Stieleria sp. JC731: one gene and its partner. The protein of the gene in region 1 interacts with the protein of each later gene in a pairwise test. Links are inferred from orthologs where the notes say so. Each region holds a gene or a part of one and is shown in the gene's direction. Other genes may lie near its edges. The genes, in order: LOC67_RS26150 and gyrA.

Region 1 (3,422 bases):
GCACTTGAGCATCGAAGCGGAGTCGCTGAAGGGGCAACACCCTTTGCTGTTTGCCCATGTTCGTGACCTTGCCGACCAGATCGCCGAAGTCGATGTCCAGCGAGAAAGCCAGATCGAAAAGATGATTCGAAAATTCGAGGGCTTTAAAACCGAATTCGAGTCACACGAGGAATCCGAGCTGAAACTGATCCTCGATTCCTTCGATGACGATCTCGGCGTTGGCGACTGATCTTTGCAGAACAACCCCACTTGCCTAGCTAACCAAGTGGGGTACGACCAGGCTACCTGGGCACGTCACATGGCGTCGCGATACCGGTCGGAGATGGGTACCGCAAGCCGGTGTCCAAGGGGCGGCGAACACGGCTCCGCCTTGATCCTTGAAAAAACATCAAAACCCCATGTTTTACGAGGTTTGCGCAACCACACACGCCTCGCGACCGAGCCCTAAAAATGCTAGAATCGGCGTTCTAAATGCAGCCCTCCGGGCGATGCCCGCCGAAGGGCAGCTTCCGGAGGTGCGACGAAGATTCTCCGCCTCCTTGATAGGGTTCTATGAGCGACGCCTCCTCCCCAGAACCGGCTGATTCCGAACCGATCGAATCGACTCCTTCGCCCGCGGCCCCGATGTCGACACCGGCTGCGAATGAGCAATACACCGACGAAGACCTCAAGCACTTGTCGGACTTGGATCACGTTCGAAAACGCCCCGGGATGTACATCGGCGATACGTCGGCTCGTGGGCTTCACCATTTGGTCTACGAAGTCGTTGACAATTCTATCGATGAAGCAATGGCTGGATTTGCCAGTAAAGTTTCAGTTGTCGTCCACACCGATGGCAGCGTCACCGTCGAAGACGATGGTCGCGGCATCCCCGTGACCCAGCACAAAGAACTATCCGTCGAAATGGGGCGTGAAGTCAGCACCCTGGAAGGCGTGATGACGGTTCTGAAGTTCGGCGGCAAGTTCGAAAAAGGTGCCTACCAAACCTCCGGTGGTCTGCACGGCGTCGGCGTCACCGTGGTGAACTTTCTTAGCCAGTGGGCCGAAACCGAAGTCAGCCGCGATGGCTTTACTTGGAGCCAAGAATACGAGCGTGGTGTCGCGACCGGCCCCGTCGTCAAAGGCCGCGAGACGAGCAAGACAGGCACCAAAACCACATTCAAAGCAGACTCGCAGATCTTTTCGGTGACGAAGTACAGCTTCGACACACTTAACAAGCGACTGCAAGAACTTGCCTTTCTCAATAGCGGCGTCCGCATCACATTCCTGGACGAACGCAACGGAGAAGGCGGTGACTTCCGCTACGACCGTGGTATCACGGAATTTGTCGAACACCTAAACCGCGCCAGCGATCCACTACACGCTGATGTGATCTCCATCGTCGGTGAAAAAGACGGCTGCCAGTTTGAAATCGCACTTCAATACAGCACCGAATACACCGAAAACGTTCAGTCGTATGTCAACAACATCCATACGATCGAAGGCGGAACGCACGTTAGCGGTTTCCGATCGGCGCTGACCAGGACGCTGAACAACTACGGCAAAAAAGAAAACCTGCTGAAGAACACCGCCCTTAACGGTGACGACATCCGTGAAGGCATCACTGCGGTGATCAGCGTTCGCGTCCCGCACCCGCAGTTCGAAGGCCAAACCAAAACCAAACTGGGAAACAACGAAGTCGAAGGCATCATCGCTGCTGGCGTCGGCGAGCAACTTGCCAAGTACCTCGAAGAAAACCCACGCACGGCGAAATCAATCGTTCGCAAGGGCTTGCTCGCCTCCGAAGCTCGCGAGGCGGCTCGCAAGGCGAAAGACTTGCTGCGCAAACGCAAAGATGCACTCGGCGGCGGCGGCCTGCCCGGCAAACTGCGTGACTGCATCAGCAAAGACATGAAACGCTGCGAACTGTACCTGGTGGAAGGTGACTCGGCGGGTGGATCCGCCGAAGGCGGTCGGATGCGCGACTACCAAGCGATCCTTCCGCTACGCGGTAAGATCATCAACGCCTACAAAAGTCGCGAAGACAAGGTACTGGCAAACGAAGAAGTCCGTTCGATGATCCAAGCCATCGGCACAGGGATCGGCAACGACCAAGACATCTCCAAACGCCGCTACAACAAAGTCGTCATCATGACTGACGCGGACGTTGACGGAAGCCACATTCGGACGTTGTTGCTTTGCTTCTTCTATCGGCAAATGTACCAACTCGTTGCCGATGGGCACGTCTATGTCGCCCAACCTCCACTGTTCCGCGTCACGCAAGGCAAGAACAAGTACTACGTCCAAACGGATGAGGAAATGAAAGGCCAGTTGCTTGACCGCGGTCTAAGCGACACCATGTTCGAAGCCGAAGACGGTCGCCAAGTCGAAGGCGAAGCGATGCGAAAACTTTGCTCCGCACTCGCTGCAATCGAAGATGCCATCCTGGCCTTGGAACGACGTGGCGTTTCGCTGCGAGTCCACGCCCAACGGCTTGACCCAGTTTCCAACAAGCTGCCCGCGTGGCTGCTGACTTACGGAAATGACGAGCACTGGTTCCAAAGCGTCGATGAGGTCCAAGAACATCTCACCGCCAACGAACTTGTCCTCGACGACGAAGCGAACCAAAACACCGAAGGCGACACCGAGAACGGTGAAGAAGCCCCCGTGGACACTCGCCAAATCGCTCACCTCGCCGAACTGCACGAAGTCCGTACGATCAACAGCGGTCTGAAAGACCTAGCAGTCCTAGGGTTTTCGATCGATGACCTGATCCCGGCTGACCGAACGGGGATGACCACACCGCGATTTGAACTCGTCCGTGGTGAAGACATCCGCCGTCCGCTCGAAGACCTTCGCGACTTGCTACCCGAAGTACGTGCGGCCGGTGAAAAGGGACTTCAAGTCACCCGCTTTAAAGGACTAGGCGAAATGAACGCGGAGGAGCTCCGCGAGACGACGCTTGATCCGACCAACCGTACGCTCGTCAAAGTGAACATGAAAGACGCCGGTGCGGCTGACGAAATGTTCCGGCTTTTGATGGGCGACAAGGTTGAACCTCGACGCGAATTCATCGAAAAGCACGCGTTAGATGTTCGCAACCTCGACGTTTAGTCATCAAGGAAGCCGGCAATGATTGCCAGCGTCCAAACCATCAAAGGCCTGGGATTCAGCAATGAACCCCAGGCCTTTTTTAGTTGCTGAGCACAAACTTCGATCATTCAAATCGATTCGCCATTACACTGAGCGGAAAGTATCCGGTTCAAATTACATGACTATCGTTCGGATCGGATGTCAGAACTGACCGGGCAGATGAAACGCAGAGAGAAGGAGAACGCAGAGTTTTCGGTTGGAAGCAGTCGGGCCGCCATCTGCAGATAGACTTTAAAACCATGCCGCACCTAACTAGTCATCAGTGACCAGCTCTGTGTCCTCCGTGACTC
Region 2 (3,500 bases), on another replicon or contig:
CGTCGCGCAGACCGAGGCCGACGAAGACGCTTTGATGGCCGAAACCAAACGCCGATTGATGGACGCAAAGCTGGTTTACTAGCGCTTCATTCGATATGAAAATACGGGTTCGGGTTATCAGCCGACGGGCGTTAGCCCAGGTGATTGCACTGAAACCGTGGCCGGCGCCATACGGCTAATCCTAAAATCGAGTTGGAACGCAGCAATAGGCCGAAATTCAAGGGCTCCGATCACGCCGGTTGGTCAACAAATCCGCCAGCTGGCGAGTGTCAATCCGCTAGCTGGCTAGAGGCTCAGCGCGTGAGCGAAAGCTCTGGAGTGACTGCCGCTCCGCAGTGCCAGCGTCGTTGTGAAAAAGGGTGAATTTTGGTATCCTTAGCGATTCTCGCTGAGCCCGGAAAGCACGGGTTTTTAGCGGCTTTTCACCCTCCCGCTAGGACACCAAGTGGCAGACGAAAACGACGACAACTCGCAGGACGACGAGAACGGCTCTGGCGGCTCTCCGCAGACCGACGGCGAAGGTAGTGGCGGTGATCATGATGGGGGCGAGGGTGCCCTTCGTCTGATCGATTTGCCGATCGAAGACGAACTTCGTGAAAGCTATCTGACGTACGCGATGAGCGTGATCGTCAGCCGAGCTTTGCCAGACGTGCGTGACGGATTGAAGCCCAGTCAGCGACGTATTCTTGTCGCGATGAATGACTTGAACCTGGGCCCGGGCAGCAAGCGTGTGAAGTGCGCCAAAATCTCCGGTGATACGTCAGGTAACTACCACCCGCACGGTGAGTCGGTCATCTATCCAACCCTGGTGCGTATGGCCCAGGAATGGAACATGCGTTCGCTGCTGATCGACAAGCAGGGTAACTTCGGATCGATCGCGGGGCTTCCGCCAGCGGCGATGCGGTATACCGAAGCTCGTTTGTCGGCGACCGCCGCGGCGATGCTCGATGACCTCAAGCTGGATACCGTTGATTACGTTCCGACGTACGATGAGGCTCGTACTGAGCCAACCGTACTGCCCAGCAAGTTTCCGAACCTATTGATCAACGGTTCCGGTGGTATCGCGGTCGGGATGGCGACCAGTATCCCGCCACACAACCCTACGGAAATCTGTGATGCGGTCATCAAGCTGATCGACGAGCCGGAAACGAGCATCGATGAGCTTTGTGAAATCGTTCCCGGTCCTGATTTTCCAACCGGCGGTATCATTTGCGGCCGAGCGGGGATTCGTCGTGGTTACAAGACCGGGCGCAGCACGATCGTCGTCCGCGCCAAGTGCCACATCGAAGAGATGAAAGGTGCGCGGCATCGGATCATCGTTTCGGAGATCCCGTATCAGCAGTACCGTGACCGCGTCGTCGAAAAGATTGCCTCGTTGGTCAACAGTGACCGTATCAAAGGCATCTCGGGAATCCGTGACGAGTCGGACTTGAAAGAGCCCGTTCGTCTGGTCATCGAGCTGAAGCGAAACGAAGATCCTGATGTCATCCTCAATCAGCTGTATCAGTTTTCGCCGCTACAAGACACGATCTCGCTAATCTTCCTGGCGCTGGTTGACGGCAAACCGCGTGAGTTGACGCTGAAGGAAATGCTGACGGAATTTATCCGTCACCGGGTTACCGTCATTCGTCGTCGAACCCAGTTCTTGTTGGCCAAAGCGCGTCGCCGCAAGCACACCGTCGAAGGCTTGTTGTTGGCACTTGCCAATATCGACGAGATCATTCAGACCATTCGTAGCAGCCGTACACAAGCCGAAGCGAAGCAGCGTTTGATGGGAATCGAGTGTCCTGCATCGATGATGGAGCGAGCGCTCGGTGATGCCGGCTTTAAAGAGTTCCAGTTGGAACGTGGCGAATCGGATAGCTACACGCTGACCAGTGTCCAGACCGACGAAATCCTCAAGATGCGTTTGGGGCAGTTGGTCAACCTTGAGCAAGAAAAGCTTACCGACGAACACAGCAAGTTGCTCGAAGAGATCGCTGACTACGTTGATATTCTCGGCAGCCAAGCACGCGTCTACGGGATCATCAAAGATGACCTCGAAGAAATGAAGCGTCGCTTCGGTTCTCCACGAAGGACCGAGATCAGCAACGAAGAGCTTGGTAACTTCGACCTCGAAGATCTGATCACCGAAGAAACCATGGTGGTCTCGATCAGTCACGAGGGGTATATCAAGCGTACGCCTTCAAGTGTTTACAACACGCAGCGACGTGGCGGTAAGGGACTCAAAGGTGCAAAGACGGATAGCCAAGATCCGATCGAGCACTTGTTTGTTGCCAGTACACACGCCTACCTGTTGTTCCTGACGACAACCGGAAAGGTTCGTTGGCAAAAGGTTTATGACCTGCCACAGTTGCCACGTGATGCAAAGGGACGAGCGATCGTCAACTTGTTGTCGCTCGAAGAGGGCGAAAAGATCGCTTCCTGCTTGGCCATCCGTGACTTCAATCAAGAAGGCTACTATGTCGTCATGGCCACCCGAAACGGGTTGGTTAAGAAGACTCCGCTTGAACAGTACAGTCGTCCCAAACGCGGCGGCATCATCGCGATCAAGCTACGTGAAGACGATGAACTGGTGTCGGCTGCTGTGATCGGACCGGGCGATGAAGTCATCTTGGTGACGTCTGCCGGCATGGCGATCCGATTCCGCGAGTCTGATGCTCGTCCGATGGGGCGTAACACGTCCGGTGTCAAAGGCATCAGCTTGGTCGGCGATGACATCGTTGTCGGTATGGTCGTTGCTGAGCCAGAGGCCACTTTGTTGACCGTTTGTGAGAACGGCTATGGAAAGCGAACTCCGTTCGGCCCACACGCGATCGAAGACGACGGTGATTCCGATGCGGACTCCGATGGCGGATCGTCATCAGCTCGCTATCGCACGCAAAAGCGTGGTGGTAAAGGTTTACGCGATATCAAAACCAGTGATCGCAACGGCAAAGTGATCGCGATCGCACGTGTCGACGATCAGGACGAGATCTTCCTGATGACCGGCAAAGGTAAGATTCAGCGAATCGCTGCCAAAGACGTCAGCGTGATCGGTCGGAATACTCAAGGCGTACGCATCATGAGCATCGACGATGATGATTCGGTGATCGCTGCCGTGCGAATTCCACCAGAAGAGGACGCCGAGGAAGGCGACGTTATCGAAGGCCACGTGGTCACTGAAGGTGCGGAACCAGAAGACGACGCATCAACACCTCAGCTGGAAGGCCAAGCTTCCGATACCGACGTCGAGCCTGCCGATGACGAGTCTACCGAAGGCGGTAGCGAAGAATAGTTCCGAAGCGAGCTAACTTCCTACAGGACTGTCTAGCAGCCTGTTGATTTCTATTGTCGCCTTTCACTCCGTGAGAGCAGCGTTCTTGCCCGCTGGTTTTGCGGAGCAGAAGGCGACAGTGTGCGAGGCCATGCCTGAGTACCAACAGGTCACTCGGCAAAACATCAATCTCTTGGGCAGCCTTTGGGAGGCTGCCTGATCTGCGTTCGAACTCAAGGCACAT

What was found.
Region 2: the proteins of LOC67_RS26150 (region 1) and gyrA interact in binary tests that used the Escherichia coli proteins (3 or more experiments, as listed by UniProt). The link is inferred for Stieleria sp. JC731 from one-to-one orthologs.

Annotation. Positions count from the first base shown.
Region 1 is NZ_JAJKFQ010000029.1:377,524-380,945, forward strand. What follows is about bases 261-3,358. They hold LOC67_RS26150 (DNA gyrase subunit B), read left to right. Parts: upstream 261-624; coding sequence 625-3,093; downstream 3,094-3,358. Outside these bases: hemerythrin domain-containing protein, read left to right, coding at 1-229. UniProt on the Escherichia coli protein: DNA gyrase negatively supercoils closed circular double-stranded DNA in an ATP-dependent manner to maintain chromosomes in an underwound state.
Region 2 is NZ_JAJKFQ010000002.1:613,199-616,698, reverse strand. What follows is about bases 302-3,477. They hold gyrA (DNA gyrase subunit A), read left to right. Parts: upstream 302-616; coding sequence 617-3,277; downstream 3,278-3,477. Outside these bases: LL-diaminopimelate aminotransferase, read left to right, coding at 1-82. UniProt on the Escherichia coli protein: A type II topoisomerase that negatively supercoils closed circular double-stranded (ds) DNA in an ATP-dependent manner to maintain chromosomes in an underwound state.